3 regions of the Microbacterium sp. XT11 genome follow, and region 1 is predicted to be linked to each of the others. Evidence: predicted binding sites of a transcription regulator. Region 1 holds the regulator's gene; each other region holds the start of a gene.
What was found. Region 1 encodes LexA, which represses DNA repair genes until DNA is damaged. Its sites were predicted from a motif close to TCGAACANNTGTTCGA; they were not measured.
Positions count from the first base shown of each region.

Region 2: the regulator LexA is predicted to act here: its motif matches at 4,553-4,568, upstream of recA (recombinase RecA).
Region 3: the regulator LexA is predicted to act here: its motif matches at 1,773-1,788, upstream of AB663_RS05940 (Rv2578c family radical SAM protein).

Region 1 covers NZ_CP013859.1:3,159,503-3,166,406, forward strand. Annotated here, with positions in the region: gene hisB (imidazoleglycerol-phosphate dehydratase HisB) at 1-422, opposite strand, end outside; gene AB663_RS15060 (histidinol-phosphate transaminase) at 419-1,504, opposite strand; gene AB663_RS15065 (LysM peptidoglycan-binding domain-containing protein) at 1,603-1,968, opposite strand; gene lexA (transcriptional repressor LexA) at 2,260-2,946, shown strand; gene metE (5-methyltetrahydropteroyltriglutamate--homocysteine S-methyltransferase) at 3,143-5,455, opposite strand; gene AB663_RS15080 (methylenetetrahydrofolate reductase) at 5,495-6,436, opposite strand; gene AB663_RS15085 (S9 family peptidase) at 6,631-6,904, shown strand, end outside.
Region 2 covers NZ_CP013859.1:2,329,058-2,335,961, forward strand. Annotated here, with positions in the region: gene AB663_RS10765 (DNA translocase FtsK) at 19-2,763, shown strand; gene pgsA (CDP-diacylglycerol--glycerol-3-phosphate 3-phosphatidyltransferase) at 2,763-3,338, shown strand; gene AB663_RS10775 (CinA family protein) at 3,335-3,817, shown strand; gene AB663_RS10780 (helix-turn-helix domain-containing protein) at 3,959-4,267, shown strand; gene AB663_RS10785 (DUF3046 domain-containing protein) at 4,290-4,511, shown strand; gene recA (recombinase RecA) at 4,766-5,815, shown strand; gene AB663_RS10795 (regulatory protein RecX) at 5,872-6,747, shown strand; gene miaB (tRNA (N6-isopentenyl adenosine(37)-C2)-methylthiotransferase MiaB) at 6,814-6,904, shown strand, end outside.
Region 3 covers NZ_CP013859.1:1,264,696-1,271,599, forward strand. Annotated here, with positions in the region: gene AB663_RS05935 (DEAD/DEAH box helicase) at 1-427, shown strand, start outside; gene AB663_RS05940 (Rv2578c family radical SAM protein) at 683-1,729, opposite strand; gene AB663_RS05945 (M15 family metallopeptidase) at 1,832-2,758, shown strand; gene AB663_RS05950 (acyl-CoA dehydrogenase family protein) at 2,899-4,062, shown strand; gene AB663_RS05955 (helix-turn-helix transcriptional regulator) at 4,472-4,846, shown strand; gene AB663_RS05960 (siderophore-interacting protein) at 4,879-5,754, opposite strand; gene AB663_RS05965 (energy-coupling factor transporter transmembrane component T) at 5,785-6,597, opposite strand; gene AB663_RS05970 (ABC transporter ATP-binding protein) at 6,594-6,904, opposite strand, start outside.

The DNA.
Region 1 (6,904 bases):
CCGGTGAAGTGGCCGCCGATGAGGTGGTACTCGAAGCCGGCCGGCTCGCCGTCGTGCACGAGGTAGGGGCGGCCGGAGATGTCGACCACGGCTTGAGCGAGAGCCTCGTCGAGGGGCACCAGCGCGTCTCCGTAGCGCGAGATGCCCGCCTTGTCGCCGAGCGCCTCACGGATCGCCTGTCCGAGCACGATCGAGACGTCCTCGACCGTGTGGTGCGCGTCGATGTCGGTGTCGCCCGAGGCCCGCACCGTGAGGTCGGTCAGCGAGTGCTTGGCGAACGCCGTGAGCATGTGGTCGAAGAACGGCACCGACGTGTCGATGCGGCTCGCGCCGCTGCCGTCGAGGTTCAGCTCGAGCTCGACCGTGGACTCGGATGTGCTGCGCACGCGGCGCGCCGTGCGCGGCTGGGCGGGGGTGCTCATGACGCCGATCCTATCGAGGCCAGCGCTTCGAGGAACGCGGTCGTCTCCGCCTCGGTGCCGGCCGTGACGCGCAGGTGACCGGGCAGGCCGACGTCGCGGATCAGGACGCCGCGGTCGTACAGCTCCTGCCACGTGCGGCGCGGGTCGCCGACGCCGCCGAAGAGGACGAAGTTCGACCAGGACTCGTGCGGCGTGTACCCCAGCGCCTCGAGGGTGGCCGAGATCCGGTCGCGCTGCTCGACGATCTCGTCGACCATGGCGAGCATGACGTCGGAGTTGCGCAGGGCCGCGATCGCCGCCGCCTGTGTGAGAGCGCTCAGGTGATACGGCAGGCGGACGAGGCGCAGTGCGTCGATGAAGGCGGGATCGGCGGCGAGGTACCCGACGCGCGCGCCCGCGAAGGCGAAGGCCTTGCTCATCGTGCGCGACACGGCCAAGCGCGGACGCCCCTCGAGCAGGGTCAGAGCGGATGCCGCATCTCGGGGCGCGAACTCCTGATAGGCCTCGTCGACCACGACGACGCCGCGCGAAGCCTCGTAAACGGCCTCGACCACCTCGAGGGGAAGAGGGGTGCCCGTCGGATTGTTCGGCGCGCAGAGCAGGATCACATCGGGATCGGCGGCGCGGACCTGGGCGGCAGCATCGTCGGGCGCGATCGAGAAATCGGGCTCACGCGTGCCGGCCACCCAGCGCGCCCCTGTCCCCTGTGAGATGAGCGGATACATCGAATAGGTCGGCGCGAAGCTGAACGCGGTGCGCCCAGGTCCTCCGAAGGCCTGCAGGATGTGCTGCAGCACCTCGTTCGATCCGTTTCCCGCCCAGATCTGCTCGGCCGTCAGCCCGTGCCCGAGGTACTCGGCGAAGCCCTCCCGCAGGGTCGTGAACTCCCGGTCGGGGTACCGGTTGACATCACGGATCGCCACGGCGATGTCGTCGAGGATGTCGCTCGCGACGGCATCCGGAACCGGATGGGTGTTCTCGTTGACGTTGAGCGCGATCGGGAGCGGCGCCTGCGGTGCGCCATACGGCGTGAGACCGCGCAGGTCATCGCGAAGCGGGAGGTCAGCGAGAGAAACAGTCACTCCTCAATGCTAGGGCGCGTGCACAGAAGGTGACGCCGCATTGCACGGACGACCCTCTCGACACTCGGCGCCGCACGGCGCTGCTCAGGAACCCGACGTCAGCGCGAGTACTCGGCGGGGATCGCGATCTCGTCGCCGACCTGGATCGCACCGCCGTCGAGCATGTTCAGGCGGGTGATGTCGCCGATGACGTCACGCGGGTCGGCGGTCGGAGCGACCTCCTCCGCGATCGACCACAGCGTGTCGCCGGGCATGACCGTCACCGTCTCGAACGACGCCGGGGTGTCTGCGCCCTGACCCGAAGCCAGTGCGCTCCCCCCGCTGATGGCCGCTACCCCGATGCCGAGCGCCAGCGGGAGCGCCGCAAGGAAGAGAAGCACCCGGCGACCGCGCGCCGTCAGCCGCAGCCGAGTCGCGGGACGTGCCGGGACGACTGCCGTGGTGCTGAAGGTGATGCTGCTCATTGCCTGCTCCTCTGCGTGTGCCGCTTGCGCTGCGCGTGCGGCGAAGGTTGGCGTAGCGTTCGCATCCGCGACTCGGCCGGGAGCCGAGGATGCGAAGCTACGTTCCGAAGATATCTTCGAGTTCGAACATCTGTCAAGGTCTTTTCGAAACCGGACGACCGAATCCTCCGACACGCTCGAACAGATCTTCCAGAGTGTGGACCTTCTCGGATACGGTTTCGATACGGACACCCCACCACGGACCACCGACATTCGAACGGCGACGCCGGATCCGCCTAGTGAAGGAGCACGATGAGCGAGAACTCCGCCCCCGAGACCGAGGCGCCGCGCACCCGTCGCCGCAAGAGCCTGAGCCCCAAGCAGATGGCCATCCTCGAGGTCATCCAGACGTCGATCAGCCGTTACGGCTACCCGCCGAGCATGCGCGAGATCGGCGACGCCGTCGGGCTGAAGTCGCTGTCCAGCGTGACGCACCAGCTCGGGCAGCTCGAACTGAGCGGATACCTGCGCCGTGACCCCGGCAAGACGCGCGCCATGGAGGTGCTCATCGACCTCCCCGGCACGAGCGGCGAGAACCCGGCCGAGGTCGCCACGCCGGTCGGCGACGCCGCCCTCGTCCCGCTCGTCGGCCGCATCGCCGCCGGCGTGCCGATCACCGCCGACCAGCAGGTCGAGGAGATCTTCCCGCTCCCCCGGCAGCTGGTGGGCAAGGGCGAGCTCTTCATGCTCAAGGTGTCGGGGGACTCCATGATCGACGCCGCCATCTGCGACGGAGACTGGGTCGTCGTGCGCGCGCAGCATGACGCGGAGAACGGCGAGATCGTCGCCGCGATGCTCGACGGCGAGGCCACGGTCAAGACGTTCCGGCGCCGCGACGGTCACACGTGGCTGCTCCCGCGCAACTCGGCGTTCGAGCCGATCCTCGGCGACGAGGCCGTCGTGCTCGGCAAGGTCGTCGCCGTGCTCCGCGCCGTCTGACACCGGCCACCCGCGACGCGCGGCACCCGCGACGCGCGGCACCCGCGACGCGCGGCACCCGCGACGCGCGGCATCCGCGACGCCCGCGGCATTCCGGCATCCGCCATCCGCCGGGACCCGTCATCACGGCCGAGACCCCCGCCTGGACACGTGTCCGGTCGGGGGTCTCGGCGTCATGCGGGGTCTCGACCCTCGCTCAAACCGCGACGCCGACGTCCTCCCGCACTCGGCGCGTCGCCTCCACGATGTGCTGCAGAGAGGCGACCGTCTCGTCGTATCCGCGGGTCTTCAGGCCGCAGTCGGGGTTGACCCAGAGCCGGCGCGTCGGGATCTCGTCGACGGCGGTGCGCAGCAGCGACTCGACCTCCTCGACCGACGGAACCCGAGGCGAGTGGATGTCGTATACGCCGGGTCCGATCCCGTGGTCGAACCCGGAGGCGGCGATGTCCGCGACGACCTCCATGCGACTGCGCGCCGCCTCGATCGACGTCACATCCGCATCGAGCGCGCGGATGGCGTCGATGACCACGCCGAACTCGGAGTAGCACAGGTGCGTGTGCACCTGGGTGGCCGGCGCCGCCCCTCCGGTCGCGAGACGGAAGGAGTCGACCGACCAGCGGAGGTAGGCGGGCTGATCCGCCTTCTTCAACGGGAGCAGCTCCCGCAGGGCCGGCTCATCGACCTGGATGATGGCGATGCCAGCGGCCTCGAGGTCGGCGATCTCGTCGCGCAGGGCGAGCGCGACCTGGTTGGCCGTCTCCCCCAGCGGCTGGTCGTCGCGTACGAACGACCAGGCGAGGATGGTCACGGGTCCGGTGAGCATCCCCTTCAGGTGCTTGGCGGTGAGCGACTGCGCGTACGTCGACCAGCCGACCGTGATGGGGGCCGGCCGCGAGACGTCGCCCCAGAGGATCGACGGGCGCGTGGCCCTGGATCCGTACGACTGGACCCATCCGTGCTCCGTCACCGCGAAGCCGTCGAGGTGCTCCGCGAAGTACTGCACCATGTCGTTGCGCTCCGGCTCGCCGTGCACGAGAACGTCGAGGCCGAGGTCCTCCTGCAGCGAGACGACGCGGGCGATCTCGCTGCGCAGGAAGTCCTCGTAGTCCTCCGCGGGGATCTCACCACGGAGGTAGCGGGCGCGCGCACGGCGGATGTCGCCGGTCTGCGGGAAGGAGCCGATCGTCGTGAGCGGCAGCACGGGGAGCCCCAGCGCGTCCTGCGCGAGCTCGCGCTCCTCATACGGCGCGCGCGAGAAGTCGGCCTCCTCGACCACGCGGCCGCGGACCGCCCCGTCGCGCACTCCCGGTGCCGAGAGACGGTCGGCGAGGGCTGCGGATGCTGCGTCGAGGTCGGCCGCGATCGCCTCGCGGCCCTCCACGAGGCCTCGTGCCAGCACAGCCACCTGCTGCACCTTCTGGTCGGCGAAGGCCAGCCACGACCGCAGACGCCCGTCGAGCGCCGACTCGTCGCTCACGTCGTGCGGCACGTGCAGGAGCGACGTCGACGTCGATGCTGAAACGGCGCCGGCACCCGTGGCCGCGAGCTCCTGCAGGCGCTCGAAGGCTGCGGCCAGGTCGCCGCGCCAGATGTTGTGCCCGTCGATCACTCCGCCTACGAGCGTCTTGCCCTCCAGGCCGGGGGCCGCTGCCGGCACCGAACCGCGCACGAGATCGACCGCGATCGCCTCGATCGGGGCCGCGGCGAGCACCGGGAACACCGCGCCGAGCTCGGCGTACGGAGCAGCGACGAGGATCGAGGGCCGAGACGACGCCCCGCCGAGGACGGCCAGGGCGCGGGCCGCGGCATCCGCCAGGCGTTCCGTCGACGCCGACAGCGACTCGCTCACCAGCGCAGGCTCATCGAGCTGGACCCACTCGGCACCCGCGTCCTTCAGCGCCGTGAGGAGCTGCGTGTACACCGGCAGCACGTCATCGAGGCGCGACAGCGGATCGAAGCCGTCGGGGGCGGCATCCGAGGCCTTCGACAGTGCGAGGAGCGTCACGGGACCGACGACGACCGGCCTCGTGACGAATCCGGCGGCGACGGCCTCGGCGACCTCGCGCACCAGCCGGTCGCTGGAGAGGGAGAACACCGTCTCCGGGCCGATCTCGGGCACCAGGTAGTGATAGTTGGAGTCGAACCACTTGGTCATCTCGAGCGGCGCACGGTCGCCCTCGCCGCGGGCGACCGTGAAGTACGCGGACAGCCCGATCGAGCCGTCGCCCGATCGCAGGTCGTCGAACCGCGCGGGGATGGCCCCGACCGTCACGGCGGCGTCGAGCACCTGGTCGTAGTACGAGAACGATTCGGGGATCGACGAGTCCGTGCGGCCGAGTCCGAGCCCGGCGAGCCGCTCGCGCGTCGCGGCACGCAGCTCCGCGGTGGCCGCCTCGAGAGCGGCCTCGTCGAGACGGCCCGCCCAGAAGGCCTCGACGGCCTTCTTCAGTTCACGGCGCCGACCGATACGGGGGTAGCCGAGGATGGTGCCATCGGGGAAAGCGGACATGAGGTTCCTTTCAGCGGGGGTAGATGGTCGGGGGACGGATCAGTGCGAGCTCGGCACGGGAAGCACGCCGGCTTCCTCGAGCACCGTGAGCACCGTGTCGTGCTGGTTGAAGGCGTACAGGTGCACTCCCGGAGCGCCTCCGGCGAGCACCTCGCGCGCGAGGCGCGCCGCCCACTGGATGCCGATCTCCCTGCGCCCTTCCGGAGTGGGTTCGACATCGAGGGCGATGGCGAGCTCCCCCGGCAGCTCCTCGCCGGTCAGCTCGAGCACTCGCGCCAGCCGCACGGGCGAGACGATGGGCATGATGCCGGGGAGGATCGGGATCGTCACGCCCGCGGAGCGGGCCCGCTCGACGAAAGCGAGGTAGTCGTCGGCGTGGAAGAAGAGCTGCGTGATGGCCGACGTCGCTCCCGCCGCCTGCTTCGCCAGGAGCGCGTCGACGTCCTGCCACCGGTGGGCGGAGCGCGGATGACCGTTCGGGAACGCCGCCACCGCGATGCTCGCCCGTCGCCGCGGGGCCACGCGCGCGGCACCCGGCAGACCCGGCACCGGCGTCTCCTCGTAAGGGGCGCGCTCGGCCTGGACGCGATCGATGAGCTGCACGAGTTGCGCGGCGCTTTCGAGATCGCCGAGGAACGGCTCCTCCTGGCCGGCCGGCGGGGCGCCGCGCAGCGCGAGGAAGCTGAGGATGCCGGCGTCCAGGAACTCACGGATCAGGGCCGCGGCTCCCGCGTAGGTGTTGCCCACGCAGGTGATGTGGGCCAGCGGCTCGACATCCGTGTGCTCGCGGATGAACCGCAGCACCTCCAGCGACCGCCCGCCCGTCGACCCTCCCGCACCGTAGGTGACCGAGATGAAGTCGGGACCTGCTGCGGCGAGGCGGCGCACGGTCTCGTGCAGCGCACCCTCGCTCGAGGCCGAGCGGGGCGGATAGAGCTCGAAGGAGAACGGCACGCGCGTGGTCGGCGTCTCGAGGGACATCGTCTTCTCCTGGGACAGATTCGGGCCTGGAACCGCGCACGACGCAGCGCGTCGTGTCACGGGCGGGTGCCGGGCTCGGCTGTCGCTCCACTCCCGGATGCACCGGGCGTTTCCAGAAACGTATGCCACCCGGCCTCCCGGCGCATCCTGTGTGACGCCGTGTGTCGGATCCGGGCGAATAGGCTCGAGTCATCATGTCGACGCCATACGGATCCTGGCCCTCTCCCTTCACCGCGGCAGCGGTGGCCGCCGCGTCTCCGCGCATCGACGGCGCGCGCTTCGTCGGCGACGAGATCTGGTGGGGAGAGTCTCTCCCCGAGGAGGGCGGGCGCATGACCGTGCGCCGCTCCGGCGGAGGGAGCGTGCTCGACGCGCCCTGGAGCGCGCGGTCACGCGTCCACGAGTACGGGGGCGGCGCGTGGACGGCATCCGACGACGGCGTGCTGTTCCTCGTACACGCGGCAGACC
Region 2 (6,904 bases), 830 kb from region 1:
TGGCCGTAACGTGAGAGCATGCCCAGGAGCACCACGAAGTCCGCGCGCGCGTCGGAGAACGCCACGCCTCGCCCGAAGCGGCAGGCGGCCGCGAAGGCTCAGGCTGCGCCGAAGAAGTACATCGACGACGTCGACAAGCCTCCGGTGGCGGTGCGTGCCTGGAACGGCCTTTCGCACGGCGTCGGCGGTCTGTTCCGCGCTTTCGGACCCGAGACCCTCGAGAAGGACGACCGTAGAGACGGCTTCCCGCTGCTGCTCGTCCTCCTGGCGATCGCAGGCGCGGTCAACGAATGGTTCTTCATCGGCAACGAGGTCGCGGCGAACATCAGCGCGTACTCGGTCGGGCTCCTCGTCGGACGTGTCGCGTTCATCATGCCCGTGCTGCTCGTCGTGCTCGCCGGGTGGCTGTTCCGGCACCCGTCGTCGGTCCACGACAACGGACGGATCGGGATCGGCTTCGGGCTGTTCATCGTCACGTTGGCGGGCTTCTGCCACAACGCCGCCGCTCATCCCGACAAGTTCGGGGCGCTCGTGCGCCCGCACCCGAAGGAGGGCATGGTCGCGCTGAGCGAGGCCGGCGGTCTCTTCGGGTGGCTGATCGGCGAACCGCTGTCGTACCTCACCCCGGTCGGCGCTTACGCGGTCCTGTCGCTGTTGGCGATCCTCAGCATTCTCATCCTCACGAAGACCCCGCCGAACCGCATCGGTCAAAGGCTGGGTGATCTCTACGCGTGGATGTTCGGCGCCGAGCGCCCGGAGAAGCCGGCGAAGGCCGCAGCCGCGATCGACGAGGCCGACAAGGTCGACGATCCCGACGTGCTTCCGTGGTGGCGCCGCAACAAGACGGGCCGCGAGGAGGACCCGGACGAGGGCGGCTTGGATTCGGACGACGTCACCGCCCTGCTCTCCACGACCGAGAGCACTCCGGCGTACGATCAGGCCGTGACGGTGGCCGACCCGTACGACGCCGCGACCGAAGTGCTGTCCGACGTGCGCTCGGTCACCGACGCTCTCGCGGAGCAGCAGACGACGGCTCTCCTCGACGACGGATCGGACACGGGCGAGCTGCCCGAGCTCCCCGGCCTCGACGGCTTCGGCACCGACGGCCCCGGCGCAGGCGGCCCGCAGGCACCTGTCACCCCGTACGTCCTTCCGTCTCCGGGCCTGCTCGCCGACGGCCCGCCTGCGGTCGCGCGTTCGGAGGCGAACGACCGCATCGTCGAGCAGATCACCAGCGTGCTCACGCAGTTCAACGTGGACGCCAAGGTCACAGGCTTCTCGAGGGGCCCGACGGTCACTCAGTACGAGGTCGAGGTCGGGCACGGGGTCAAGGTCGAGAAGATCCTGCAGCTCAGCAACAACTTCGCCTACGCGGTCGCCTCCAACGACGTCCGCATCCTCTCACCGATCCCCGGCAAGAGCGCCATCGGCATCGAGATCCCCAACACCGATCGTGAGACGGTGGCTCTCGGTGACGTGCTGCGTTCCCAGGCTGCGCTGAAGAGCACGCACCCCCTGACGATCGGCGTCGGCAAGGATGTCGGCGGCAACTTCGTCGTGGCCAATCTCGCGAAGATGCCGCACCTCCTCGTGGCGGGCTCCACCGGATCCGGTAAGTCGAGCTTCGTGAACTCGATGATCACAAGCCTGTTGATGCGAGCGCGCCCCTCCGAGGTGCGCATGGTGCTCATCGACCCGAAGCGCGTCGAGCTGACCAGCTACGCGGGTGTGCCGCACCTGATCACACCCATCATCACGAACCCCAAGAAGGCCGCCGAGGCGCTGCAGTGGGTCGTGAAGGAGATGGACATGCGCTACGACGACCTCGCGTCGTTCGGCTTCCGCCACATCGACGACTTCAACCGCGCCGTCCGTGCGGGTGAGGTGGAGGTGCCGGTGGGCAGCGAGCGGGTGCTCAAGCCGTATCCGTACCTCCTCGTCGTCGTCGACGAGCTCGCAGACCTCATGATGGTGGCACCTCGTGATGTCGAGGACTCGATCGTGCGCATCACCCAGCTCGCGCGCGCATCCGGCATCCACCTCGTGCTGGCGACCCAGCGCCCGAGCGTTGACGTCGTCACGGGTCTCATCAAGGCCAACGTCCCCTCTCGCCTCGCCTTCGCGGTGACGAGCGTCACCGACAGCCGCGTGATCCTCGACAGCCCCGGAGCCGACAAGCTGATCGGTCAGGGCGACGCGCTGTTCTCTCCGATGGGCTCGTCGAAGCCCTTCCGTCTGCAAGGCGCATGGGTTGACGAGAAGGAGATCGACGCGGTCGTCAAGCACGTCACCCGTCAGGCGCGTCCGGAGTACCGTCCCGACGTGCAGGAGGCGCTGGAGCCGAGCAAGAAGAAGGAGGTCGACGAGGACATCGGCGACGACCTCGAGCTGCTGCTCGCCGCGGCCGAGCTCATCGTGTCGTCGCAGTTCGGATCGACCTCCATGCTCCAGCGCAAGCTGCGCGTCGGGTTCGCCAAGGCCGGGCGTCTGATGGATCTGCTCGAGTCCCGCGAGATCGTCGGACCGTCCGAGGGATCGAAGGCCCGCGACGTGCTGGCCACTCCGGAGCAGCTGCCTCAGGTGCTCGCCAAGCTCCGCGGCGAGGATGTTCCCGCGCCTGCCGCACCCGCCCCTGCAACCGGCCAGGCGCCCGGAGCCGCCGCAGCTCCCGAGCGCGATCCAGTGGAGGCGCAGTTCGACGGGCTGCCCGTGGTCGAGGCGGAGGGCGATGAAGACGCCTGGGGCCTGACAGGACGCGACTGATGGCCATCCCGCGGCAGCTCCCCAATGCGATCACGGTTGCGCGGATCCCGCTCGCGGTCGTGTTCTTCGTGCTGCTCGTGCTGGGCGGCACCTACGGACTCGGGAATCCGACCATGCGCTGGACGGCCGGCGTGCTCTTCATCGTGGCGATCTCCACTGACTGGGTCGACGGATACCTCGCACGCAGGTACGACATCGTGAGCGACTTCGGGAAGCTGTGGGACCCGATCGCCGACAAGCTGCTCACCGGTGCCGGGTTCCTGGGGCTGGCGATCCTCGCGGAGGTGAACTGGTGGATCGTCGTGATCATCCTCGTGCGCGAGTGGGGGATCACGATCCATCGGCTCATGATCTCGCGTGAGCACGTGGTTGCGGCTGCGTGGATGGGGAAGCTGAAGACGGCCGTGCAGGGCGTCGCGCTCGGGTGGGCGTTGCTTCCACTTCACACGTTCATCGGCATTCCTGCGTGGACCCTCGTGACGGCTGTCCTCATGGTGGTCGTGCTGGTCCTCACCGTCGCCAGCGGCATCGACTACATCGTCGCGCAGGTGCGCGGCGCGCGCTCGGGCTCATGAACGGCGCGTCGAGGGCCGTATCCGTGCTCGGCGATCGAGGGTGGACCCTGGGGGTGGCCGAGTCGCTCACAGGCGGCGCTCTGAGTGCGGCCGTCGTGTCGGTCCCCGGAGCCTCGGCGACGCTGCTCGGGGCTGTCGTGGCGTACGCGACTCCCGTGAAGCACACGCTCCTCGGCGTCGATGGTGAGCTCCTCGCGGAGTTCGGCGCCGTCCATCCCGAGGTCGCGCGACAGATGGCGGCAGGTGTGCGTGCGGCTGTCGCGGTCGACGGACGACCGGCCGACGTCGGAGTCTCCACGACAGGGATCGCCGGACCCACATCGCCGGACGGCCAGCCTGTGGGCACCGTTCACATCGGCGTCGTCACGCCGGAGTCGACGACGGTGACCTCTCTGATCCTCGCAGGGACGCGGGAGGAGATCCGGCGGCAGACCGTGGATGCAGCCGTCGACGCGCTCCTCGGCGCGATCGGGGAATAGCGCGCCGGTCGACTCCGTTGTCATAAACGTGCTCACATCGAAAGCACAGAGTGCAAGGGTAGATTTTTTGACCGCTGGTAGTACTAAACTGGCCATCCCATCGGGGGAGACCCTGAAAGGGCTAACGGGGAGGAGGTCCCGATGATTCTTGTACGACAGGAAATCGGCGATGTGCTGAGGGACTTCCGTCTGCAGAAGGGCCGCACGCTCCGCCAGGTGGCGAGCAAGGCGTCCGTGGCTCTCGGTTATCTCAGCGAGGTGGAGCGCGGCCAGAAGGAAGCGTCGAGCGAGATCCTTGCTTCCGTGGCTGACGCGCTCGATGTACCGATCTCCACCATCATGCGCGAGGTCGGCGACCGGATCTCGGTGCTCGAGGGCCTGCAGGTGTTCCCCGACGTCGTCCCAGACGACCTCGTGGCATCGGTCGAGCCGCAGCTCTCGCTGCACTGATCGACCGGAACGTCTTCAGAGCATGCGGCGAAGCGAGTTCCTTCGCGCGGTCGAGGCGGAGTTCCAAGGACGCGCTGCATCGCTCGTCGATGATCTCGTGCTCTCTGCGATCGGAACGACGGCGGCTGAGGCTCTCGACGCCGGCGTCCCGCCGCGCGAGATCTGGCTCGCGCTGTGCGCCGAGACCGATGTTCCGCTCGAGCGGCGCCACGGCGTCGGTCGACTGGAGCCGCGTCGGCGTTGAGCGCCGGTTCCGAGAGATTCGACACGCCGTGTCCGTGCTTCTCGAAGATCTGTTCGAAGCGGCGTAGTCTTCTGCACAAGTGGTTCTGAGAACCCGTTCTCCACCGCTCGTGGGTACGCGAAGACGAATGTCCGTAGCCCCCCGTACGGTGAAGAACAGGCCGAAGAGCCATACGCCTTGTCGGAGAGTTCCGCCCAACCGGGAGGACCGCGACAGCCTACAGGCGGCAGAATCAACTCTCGAAGGAGCACGTCATGCCATCTCCAGACGACCGCGACAAGGCACTGGATTCCGCACTCGCCCAGATCGAACGACAGTTCGGCAAGGGCTCCATCATGCGACTGGGCAGCGACGAGCGCGCTCCTGTCGAGGTCATTCCCACGGGGTCCATCGCGCTCGACGTCGCGCTGGGAATCGGAGGTCTGCCACGCGGACGCATCATCGAGATCTACGGTCCGGAGTCATCGGGTAAGACCACGCTGACCCTTCATGCCATCGCCAACGTCCAGCGGGCCGGCGGCATCGCCGCGTTCGTCGACGCCGAGCACGCTCTCGATCCCGACTACGCCGCGAAGCTGGGCGTCGACATCGACCAGCTCCTGGTATCGCAGCCCGACACAGGCGAGCAAGCGCTCGAAATCGCCGACATGCTGATCCGCTCCGGTGCGATCGATCTCGTGGTCATCGACTCGGTCGCCGCCCTCGTCCCGGAGGCGGAGATCAAGGGCGAGATGGGCGACTCCCACGTCGGTCTTCAGGCGCGACTGATGTCTCAGGCGCTGCGCAAGCTCACCGGTGGACTCAACCAGACGAAGACCACTGCGATCTTCATCAACCAGCTGCGCGAGAAGATCGGTGTGTTCTTCGGCTCTCCCGAAACCACCGCCGGTGGTAAGGCGCTGAAGTTCTACGCCTCGGTTCGTCTCGACATCCGCCGCATCGAGACGCTGAAGGACGGCGCGGAGGCTGTCGGCAACCGCACTCGCGTGAAGGTGGTCAAGAACAAGATGGCGCCGCCCTTCAAGCAGGCCGAGTTCGACATCCTCTACGGAATCGGCATCTCGCGAGAGGGCAGCCTGATCGATTTCGGTGTGGAGCACGGCATCGTGAAGAAGTCCGGCTCCTGGTACACCTACGACGGCGATCAGCTGGGTCAGGGCAAGGAGAACGCGCGGACGTTCCTTCTCAACAATCCCGACATCGCGCTGGCCATCGAGACGCAGATCAAGCAGAAGCTCGGCATCGGCGCCGCTCCGGCGGCCGCGGCGCCCGCGGATGAGCTCGCGGAGAGGCGTCCAGCCTGATGGTTCGGCGCGACGTGAGCAGCATGTGCTGCTCGGCACGGGGGTGAGGCCGGGCAATGGCTGATGCGAACGATCGCGACCACGTCGCGCCGGTGATCCCGTTGTTCGGCGGCGGTCGACGCACCCCTCGCGGTGCGTCGACCGCCACCACCGGCGGCTCCCGTGCCGGCGCTGCCGCAGATCCCGCGGCCGGTGCTGCCGCAGATCCCGCGGCCGAGGCCGCGCGCATCGTGCCACGACGCACAGGGGATGCCGGACTCTGGCGGTCGACGTGGGATGACGCGACGACCGACGATTCCCCGATGGAGAGCGACCAGACCGCCGGCCACCCCAGTCGCGGAAGAGGCACCCCCAGCACCCGCCGGCTACGAGCGGTGAACACCGGAGGCGTCACCGCGCCCGTCGTCGACTCCGAGGCGATGCGCCGCACCGGCGAGGAGGTGCTCGTACGCAAGCTGCGTTCGAAGTCGCTGTCCGTCGCCGAGGCTCGCACGGTGCTGCGCGGCGTCGAGATGGATGGCGAGCGACTCACTGCCGCGCAGATCGATGATGTCATCGACGACTTCTCGCGCCGGGGATACCTCGACGACGCGACCCTCGCATGGCACATCGTCACGACGGGCGCCGAACGCAAGGGGCAGGGACGCATCGCACTCGCCCGCGCGCTGTCGCAGAGGGGCATCCCGCGTGACGTCATCGATCAGGCACTTGCCGGGCTCCCCGATGACGACGCCGAACGCGCCCTCGAGTTCGCCCGCTCGAAGGCGAGAACGATGTCCGGCCTCGACCGCGATACGGCTCTGCGGCGACTGCTCGGGCAGCTCGCGCGACGCGGATACAGCGGCCCGCAGGCGATGTCGGCCGCCACGACGGCCCTTGCGGAGAGCTCCCACCGGCCTGCTTCGCGCGTGAGGTTCGTGGACTCGGAATGAGCCGGCCCGTAGAGGGCTCGTCCGCGCATCCGCGTTCGTCACGGACGCTCGTAGAATGGAGGGATCATGACTATCCCGCGCAGTGAGCCGACGATCATCCGTGCGTCATCGGCGGCGATCGATGCCGACGGCCGTCGGCGGTCTTATGAGGTCCGCA
Region 3 (6,904 bases), 1.6 Mb from region 1:
CCGTGCGTATGCCGAGATGCTCGCCGAGCAGTTCGACGACGCCGGCATCCCCGCTGTGTCGCTGCACGGCGACCTCAACCAGGCCAAGCGCACGCGCAACCTGCAGCGCCTGACCTCGGGTCGCGTCGACGTGCTGGTCGCGACGGATGTCGCAGCCCGCGGCATCCATGTCGATGACATCGATCTGGTGGTGCAGGCGGATGCTCCGGACGAGTACAAGACGTACCTGCACCGTGCCGGGCGCACCGGTCGTGCCGGGCGTGCGGGGCGCGTGGTGACGTTGATCACGCGGCAGCGTCAGCGGCGCATGGGCGAGCTGCTCGACCGCGCCGAGATCGATGCGCCGTTCGAGGTCGCACGCCCTGGCGATGACGTGATCGAGGAGATCGCGGGCCGGATGCCGTCCGCCGCCGACCTCACCTCCTGACCCGGCCCCGGCCCCGGCTGACGCCACCTCGCTCAGGTATGAGTTGTGGTCGGAAATCAGGCGATTCTCCGACCACAACTCATACCTGAGCGGAGGGTGCGCGACGGCACGGACGTCGGCACGGGGCGGACGCCGGTGCGAGCACGGACGCCGGTGCGAGCACGGACGTCGGCGGGGGACGGGCGCGCGGGCGCGGGAACGGAGACGGGCCCGGGGAACGGACGCAGGCGACGGAGGCGGGCCCTGCGGGGCGCGTCAGAACAGGGTCGGCTGTGCGAGTGACGTCGAGCCGGGTGTCGCGGAGGGCGTCGCCGGACGGATGCCACGCACGGGGTAGTCGTCTTCGTGGCGTCCGTCGAGACCGTGCAGCCGGATGAGCGGACGCACGCGCCGGGCGAGCCACTGCCTGTACGCCTTCGGCGCCTCGACGGTCACGCCAGGATAGAGGCCGCGGTACGACGACACGAGGTCGGGACGTGCCCCGGCGAGCCAGTTCATGAACCACGGCTTCACGCCAGGGCGGAGGTGCAGTGCGCCGTAGATCACGCGTGACGCTCCGGCGTCTTTGATGCGGGCGAGGGCGCTGGTGATCGCCTCGACGGAGTCGGTCATGTGCGGAAGGATCGGCATGAGGAAAACGGTGACGGGGAAGCCTGCATCCGCCAGCGCCCGCACAGTGTCGAGGCGAGCCTGAGTAGTGGGTGCGCCCGGTTCGATGGCCTTCTGCAGCTCGTCGTCGTACATGGCGATCGACATCTGCACGTCGACGGAGACGCGGTGCGCCGCCTTCACGAGCAGCGGGATGTCCCGTCGGATGAGCGTGCCCTTGGTGAGGATGGACAGGGGCGTGCCGGATGCCGCAAGCGCCTCGATGATGCCCGGCATGAGCTTGTAGCGGCCTTCAGCGCGCTGATACGGATCGGTGTTGGTGCCGAGCGCGACGGTCTCGTGCTCCCAGCTGCCGCGACGGAGCTCCCTCTGCAGCACCTCGACGACGTTCACCTTCACGACGATCTGCGAGTCGAAGTCGGCCCCTCCGTCGAGGTCGAGGTACTCGTGCGTTCCGCGCGCGAAACAGTACACGCAGGCGTGGCTGCAACCGCGGTAGGGGTTGATGGTCCACCCGAAGGGCATGCGGGAGGCGCCGGGCACCTTGTTCAATGCGGACTTCGACAGCACCTCGTGGAAGGTCATGCCGGCGAACTCCGGCGTGGTCACGGTGCGCAGCACGCCGCGGCGGTCTTCGAGCCCGGGCAGCGCAGCGTCGTCGACGTCACCGAGCTTCTGACCTTGCCACCGCATGCGTCCATTCGAACATAGAGACGACGATCAGTCAATCGGATGCTCGGCGATATGTTCGAATTGTATCCCGGAGGGCACCGGGCGTTAAGCGACAATGGACCCATGAACCTCGCGCGGCAGCCCCAGCATGCCCCGCCGCGCTCGCCGTTGCGCGGCCCGGCACTGCCGATCGGCCTCGCCGTGACGGCGATCGGCGTGCTGATGTCGCTCGTGAGCCTGCCGAGCGCACCCGCCGATGCCCGTGTCCCGCCCGAACCCCGCGTCGTGCAGGCCGTGCCGCCGGTCGACGTGGCTGCGACCACGGCGGCCGATCCCTGTGCAGAGCAGGTCGTGCGCGATGCGATCGCGGCAGCCGACGATGCGGCGACGATCGCGGCGTTCGGCGGCGCCGAGAGCTTCCGTGCGGCCGTGGCCGCCGGCAACGCGCCCTGCATCGCCCTCGACGACCCCTCGCACGTGTGGGTCGTCGTGAACAAGGCGCGACCGCTGAACCCCGTCGACTTCGCACCGCAGTCGCTCGCGCCCGCCCCGGTCCGGGTCACGACGGGTTCCGGGCAGGCCCGCGCCGATGTCGCGGCGGCCCTCGGGGCGATGGCGGCAGCGGCAGCCGCCGACGGTGTGGGGCAGATCGGCGCGAACAACGGGTACCGCTCGTACGACCTGCAAGTGCGCACGTATGCCGGCCACGTCCGGTCGGAGGGGCAGGCGAACGCGGATGCGGCATCCGCCCGTGCGGGGCACAGCGAGCATCAGACGGGGCTCGCTCTCGACCTCGTCGCCTGCGCGCCCTGCGGTGGGATCGACGCGTTCGGTGCGACAGCTCAGGGCGCCTGGGTCGCCGAGCACGCCTGGGAGTACGGATTCATCGTGAGATATGAAGCCGGAGCCACGGGCGTGACCGGCTACAAGCCCGAGCCATGGCACGTCCGCTACATCGGGCCGGAGCTCGCGGCCGCCTACCATCACGGCGGATTCCACACGCTCGAGGAGTTCTTCGGTCTTCCCGCGGCGCCCGACTATCTGCACTGAGCCCGCCGTTGAGGCATCCGACAAACCGCGAGACCGAGTGTCACGCATTGTGGGATGCATTCTCACAATGCTCTGTCGGATCCGCGTGATTCCCGCTTAGAATCGCCGGAGCAACGCCGCAACACGTTCAGGAGGACGCCATGGAACGCGACATCTACGACGAGGATCACGAGGCATTCCGCGACCTCGTCAAGGACTTCGTGAAGCGCCACGTGACCAACGACGCGATCGAGAAGTGGAACGCCGACGGAGAGGTCGACCGCGCCACCATGCTCGCCGCCGGTGAGGCCGGCATCATCGGCCTCTCGGTTCCCGAGGAGTTCGGCGGGGCGGGGATGCTGCAGGACTACCGCTTCCGCGCCATCGTGAACGAAGAGGTCATCGCGGCGGGCGCCGGCTCGCTCGCCGGAGCCTTCGGCATCCAAGACGACCTCGCCGTGCCGTACCTCGTGCACATGGGCACGCAGGAGCAGAAGGAGAAGTGGCTGCCCCGCATGGCGACGGGCGAGGTCATCGGGGCTCTCGCCATGACGGAGCCGGGGGCCGGAAGCGACCTGCGGGGGATCAAGACCACGGCGAAGAAGGTCGACGGCGGCTACCTCGTCAACGGGGCGAAGACGTTCATCTCGTCGGGTGCGACGGCCGACCTCGTCGTCACCTTCGTCAAGACCGGGGAGGGGAACCGCCCCGACGCGTTCAGCCTCGTGCTCATCGAGAACGGCATGGAGGGCTTCGACCACGGCAAGAAGCTGCACAAGATGGGCTTCCACGGCCACGACACCGCCGAGCTCTCGTTCAGCGACGTGTTCGTGCCCGAGGAGAACCTCATCGGCGGCAAGGAGGGCATGGGGTTCATCCAGCTCATGATGAACCTGCCGCTCGAGCGCCTCTCGATCGGCGTCGCCGGTGCCGCCGCCGCGCAGGCTGCGCTGGACTGGACCGTCGCCTATACGAAGGACCGCGAGGCCTTCGGCGAGCGGATCATCGACTTCCAGAACACGCGTTTCAAGATCGCCGACATGGCGGCGACGGTCGACGCGCTGTGGGCGTACATCGACCGTGCCCTGCTCGCCTACAAAGACGGCAAGCTCTCGGCCGAAGAGGCCGCGAAGGTCAAGTTCTGGGCGACCGAACGCGAGTGGGAGGTGCTCGACATCGGCGTGCAGCTGCACGGCGGCTACGGGTACATCACCGAGTACCCGATCGCCAGGGCGTTCCTCGACGCGCGTGTGCACCGCATCTACGGCGGCACGAACGAGATCATGCGCGACATCGTGAGCCGCCAGATCGCCGGCAAGCGCTGACGTCTCCTGAGGAAGGCCCCGGATGCCGGCATCCGGGGCCTTCGTCGTGTCCGCACGCGCACTCCCGCGTCGGGCTCCGCGCTCGGCCCGCCCGCTCCGCCACGAGGGCGACTGTGCACGAGGGCGACTCCGCGCGAGGGCGGCTGCGCGCGAGAGTGAAGCGAGGGTGAAATCCTCCCACCGGGCTCCCAGGTTCGCCTAGGAATGGTTCCGGACTGCATCAGTCCGACCGTGTGGGAGGGGAACTCATGAAACGGTTGCGGATGCCGTGGAGAACACGCGCAGCCGGCGGCCGGGCTCTGCTCGGGTCATCGCGGTGGAGGATGGGCGCAGGTGTCACGACCGTCGTGTCGGCGCTGCTCCTGTCGCTGCTCCCGGCGACGGCCGCGGCCACGGCCGTACTCAGGCGGTGATCGGACAGCTGGTCTCCGTGCTGCGCGCATCCGGCCAGCGCCTCGCTCTGCGGCTCATCCCGGATGCCGACCTGCGGGCGCTCCTCGCCACCCTGCGGCGTGAGGGAGCCGACGACGTCGCAGATTCGATCACAGGCCCTTCCGTCATCGAATCAGGCGACCGGCCAGCGCTCACACCGCGGGAACTGGCCGTGCTGCGAGCGCTCGCACGCTCGGGCTCGGTGAACGACATCGCCGCCGAGCTCTATGTCTCGGCCAACACGGTGAAGTCCCAGCTGCGCAGCGTGTATCGCAAGCTGGGCGCGCGCAACCGTGACGAGGCGCTCGCCGCGGCCATCCATCGGCACCTCATCCCGAGCTCCCGGGAGTGACCGCGCGCGGGGCGCGAACTCCGTGCTCCGGCTCAGGCCGCCTTCTCGCCGGCGGCCTCACGTGCGGTCTTCGACGCCGGTGAGGCGGCACCGAGCTTCCAGTACCCGCAGAAGCTCACCGCGCCCTTGTCGACGCCGCGCTCGCCTACCAGGTGCTTGCGCGCTCCTGACGCGAGTGACTGCTCGCCCGCCGCGTAGGCGTGGAACGGATGCCGGGGGAGGGCGCTCTCGCGCAGGGCGCCGAGGGCGAGCGTGCCGGGAGTCGTGCTGTGCGGTCGCACGAGCCAGCGCACCTCGACGCCGTCGGGATGCGGGAAGTCGAGCGCGTCGTCGGCGGAAGGCACCTCGAGCAGAGCGATGCCCTCGGCCTCCGCGGGCAGCGACGCGCAGATCGAGGAGATCGCCGGCAGGGCCGTCTCATCGCCGACGAGCAGCACGCGGTCGGTGCCCCGCTCGGGGTTGAAGGTCAGGCCCTCGTCGATGATGAGCACGTGCTCCCCTGGTCGGCAGGTCTCGGCCCATCGCGACGCGGGACCGGCGGTGCCGTCGGCGGCCGAGCCGTGCAGCACGAAGTCGACGTCGATCTCGGCTCCGGCATCCGCGCTGGCGGGGCGGTGGGCGCGGACGCTGTAGTTGCGCATGACCGGCCGTTCGCCGTCGGGGATGCGAAGGAACTTGAGATAGCCGAAAATCTTGTTCGCCTTCGCGGGCACCCGATCGAGTCCGGCCTCGCCGCCGATCGGCAGGAACAACCGGAACCACTGGTCGAAGCCCATCGGGCGGAAGCGCTCGATGTCGCCGCCGCCGAGCGTGACGCGCACCCAGTGCGGAGCCAGGCGTTCCGACCGGAGCACGGTGAGGTGGAGGAGCTCGGACGAGAGCGGCTTGACCAGCTTGCTGTATGCCATCGGTGTGCCTTTCGGGCTGCGGGGAAGCGTTCAGGGCTTCCAGGGGAGGAGGGCGAGGAAGATCGCGGCGGATGCCGTGAGCATGAGCGCGACGAACACGACGTCGCGGCGGCGGAAGGGCACCCTGTGGCGTTCGGTGCGGGTGTCGTGTGCGCCGAAGGCGCGGGAGTCCATGGCGAGGGCGACGCGCTCGGCGTGACGGATGGCTCCGGCCAGCAGGGGCACGATGTAGCCCCAGGCGCGGGCAAGACGGGCGAACGGCCCGCGTCCGCCGTGGTGGCCGCGGACGCGGTGCGCCGCGCGGATCACGGCCAGTTCGTGCCCGAACCGCGGCACGAACCGGAACGCCGCGAGGGCCGTGTACCCGATGCGGTACGGCACGCGAAGCTGCTGCACGCTCGCGCGGACGAGATCGGGTCCCGTCGTGGTGAGTCCGCCGATGAGGGCGAGCGCGACGATCGCGCCCAGGCGCAGCGAGGTCGCGAAGCCCGCGGCGAGGGCGCCCTGGCGGAGCGTCCAGCCGCCGAGCTCGACGACGGGTGGCGTGCCCGCGACGCGCGCCGCGTCGACCCAGAGGGAGAAGCCCGCTCCGATGAGGAGCACGCCGAGCGGCAGGGCCGCGAACAGGATCACGGCGTTGCGCCGGCTCGGCCGCGCGCCGGTGAGCAGCACGAGGTACGACAGGGCGAGGAATGCCGCAGGGGTCGCGACGTCGCGTACGAACACGAGCACCACGATCGCGGGCAGCACGGCCGCGACCTTCGCGAGGGGATTGAGGCCGTACAGGAACCAGCGCGTCGTCGCCGGGGCGAGCGGCGCGTAGGGGTCGATGCGCGCGGTCATGCGCGTGCCGCCAGCATCCGATGCAGGGCAGGCAGGCGCAGTCCCGCCGAGGTGAAGACGCTCTCGTCGCGGAAGAGCTCGTGCGTGCGCCCTGCGGCGTGCACGCGCCCGGCGCGGAGGATCACGGTGTGGGTCGCGTGCTCGGCGACGAGCTGCAGATCGTGGGTCACGACGACCACCGTGGTGCCCTCGGCGCGCAGCGCGTCGAGCAGGTCGAGCAGTTCAGAGGCGCGAGCGCGGTCCTGTCCGAAGGTGGGCTCGTCGAGCGCGAGCACGGGTGGCCCGGTGATGAGCGCCGTGCCCACCG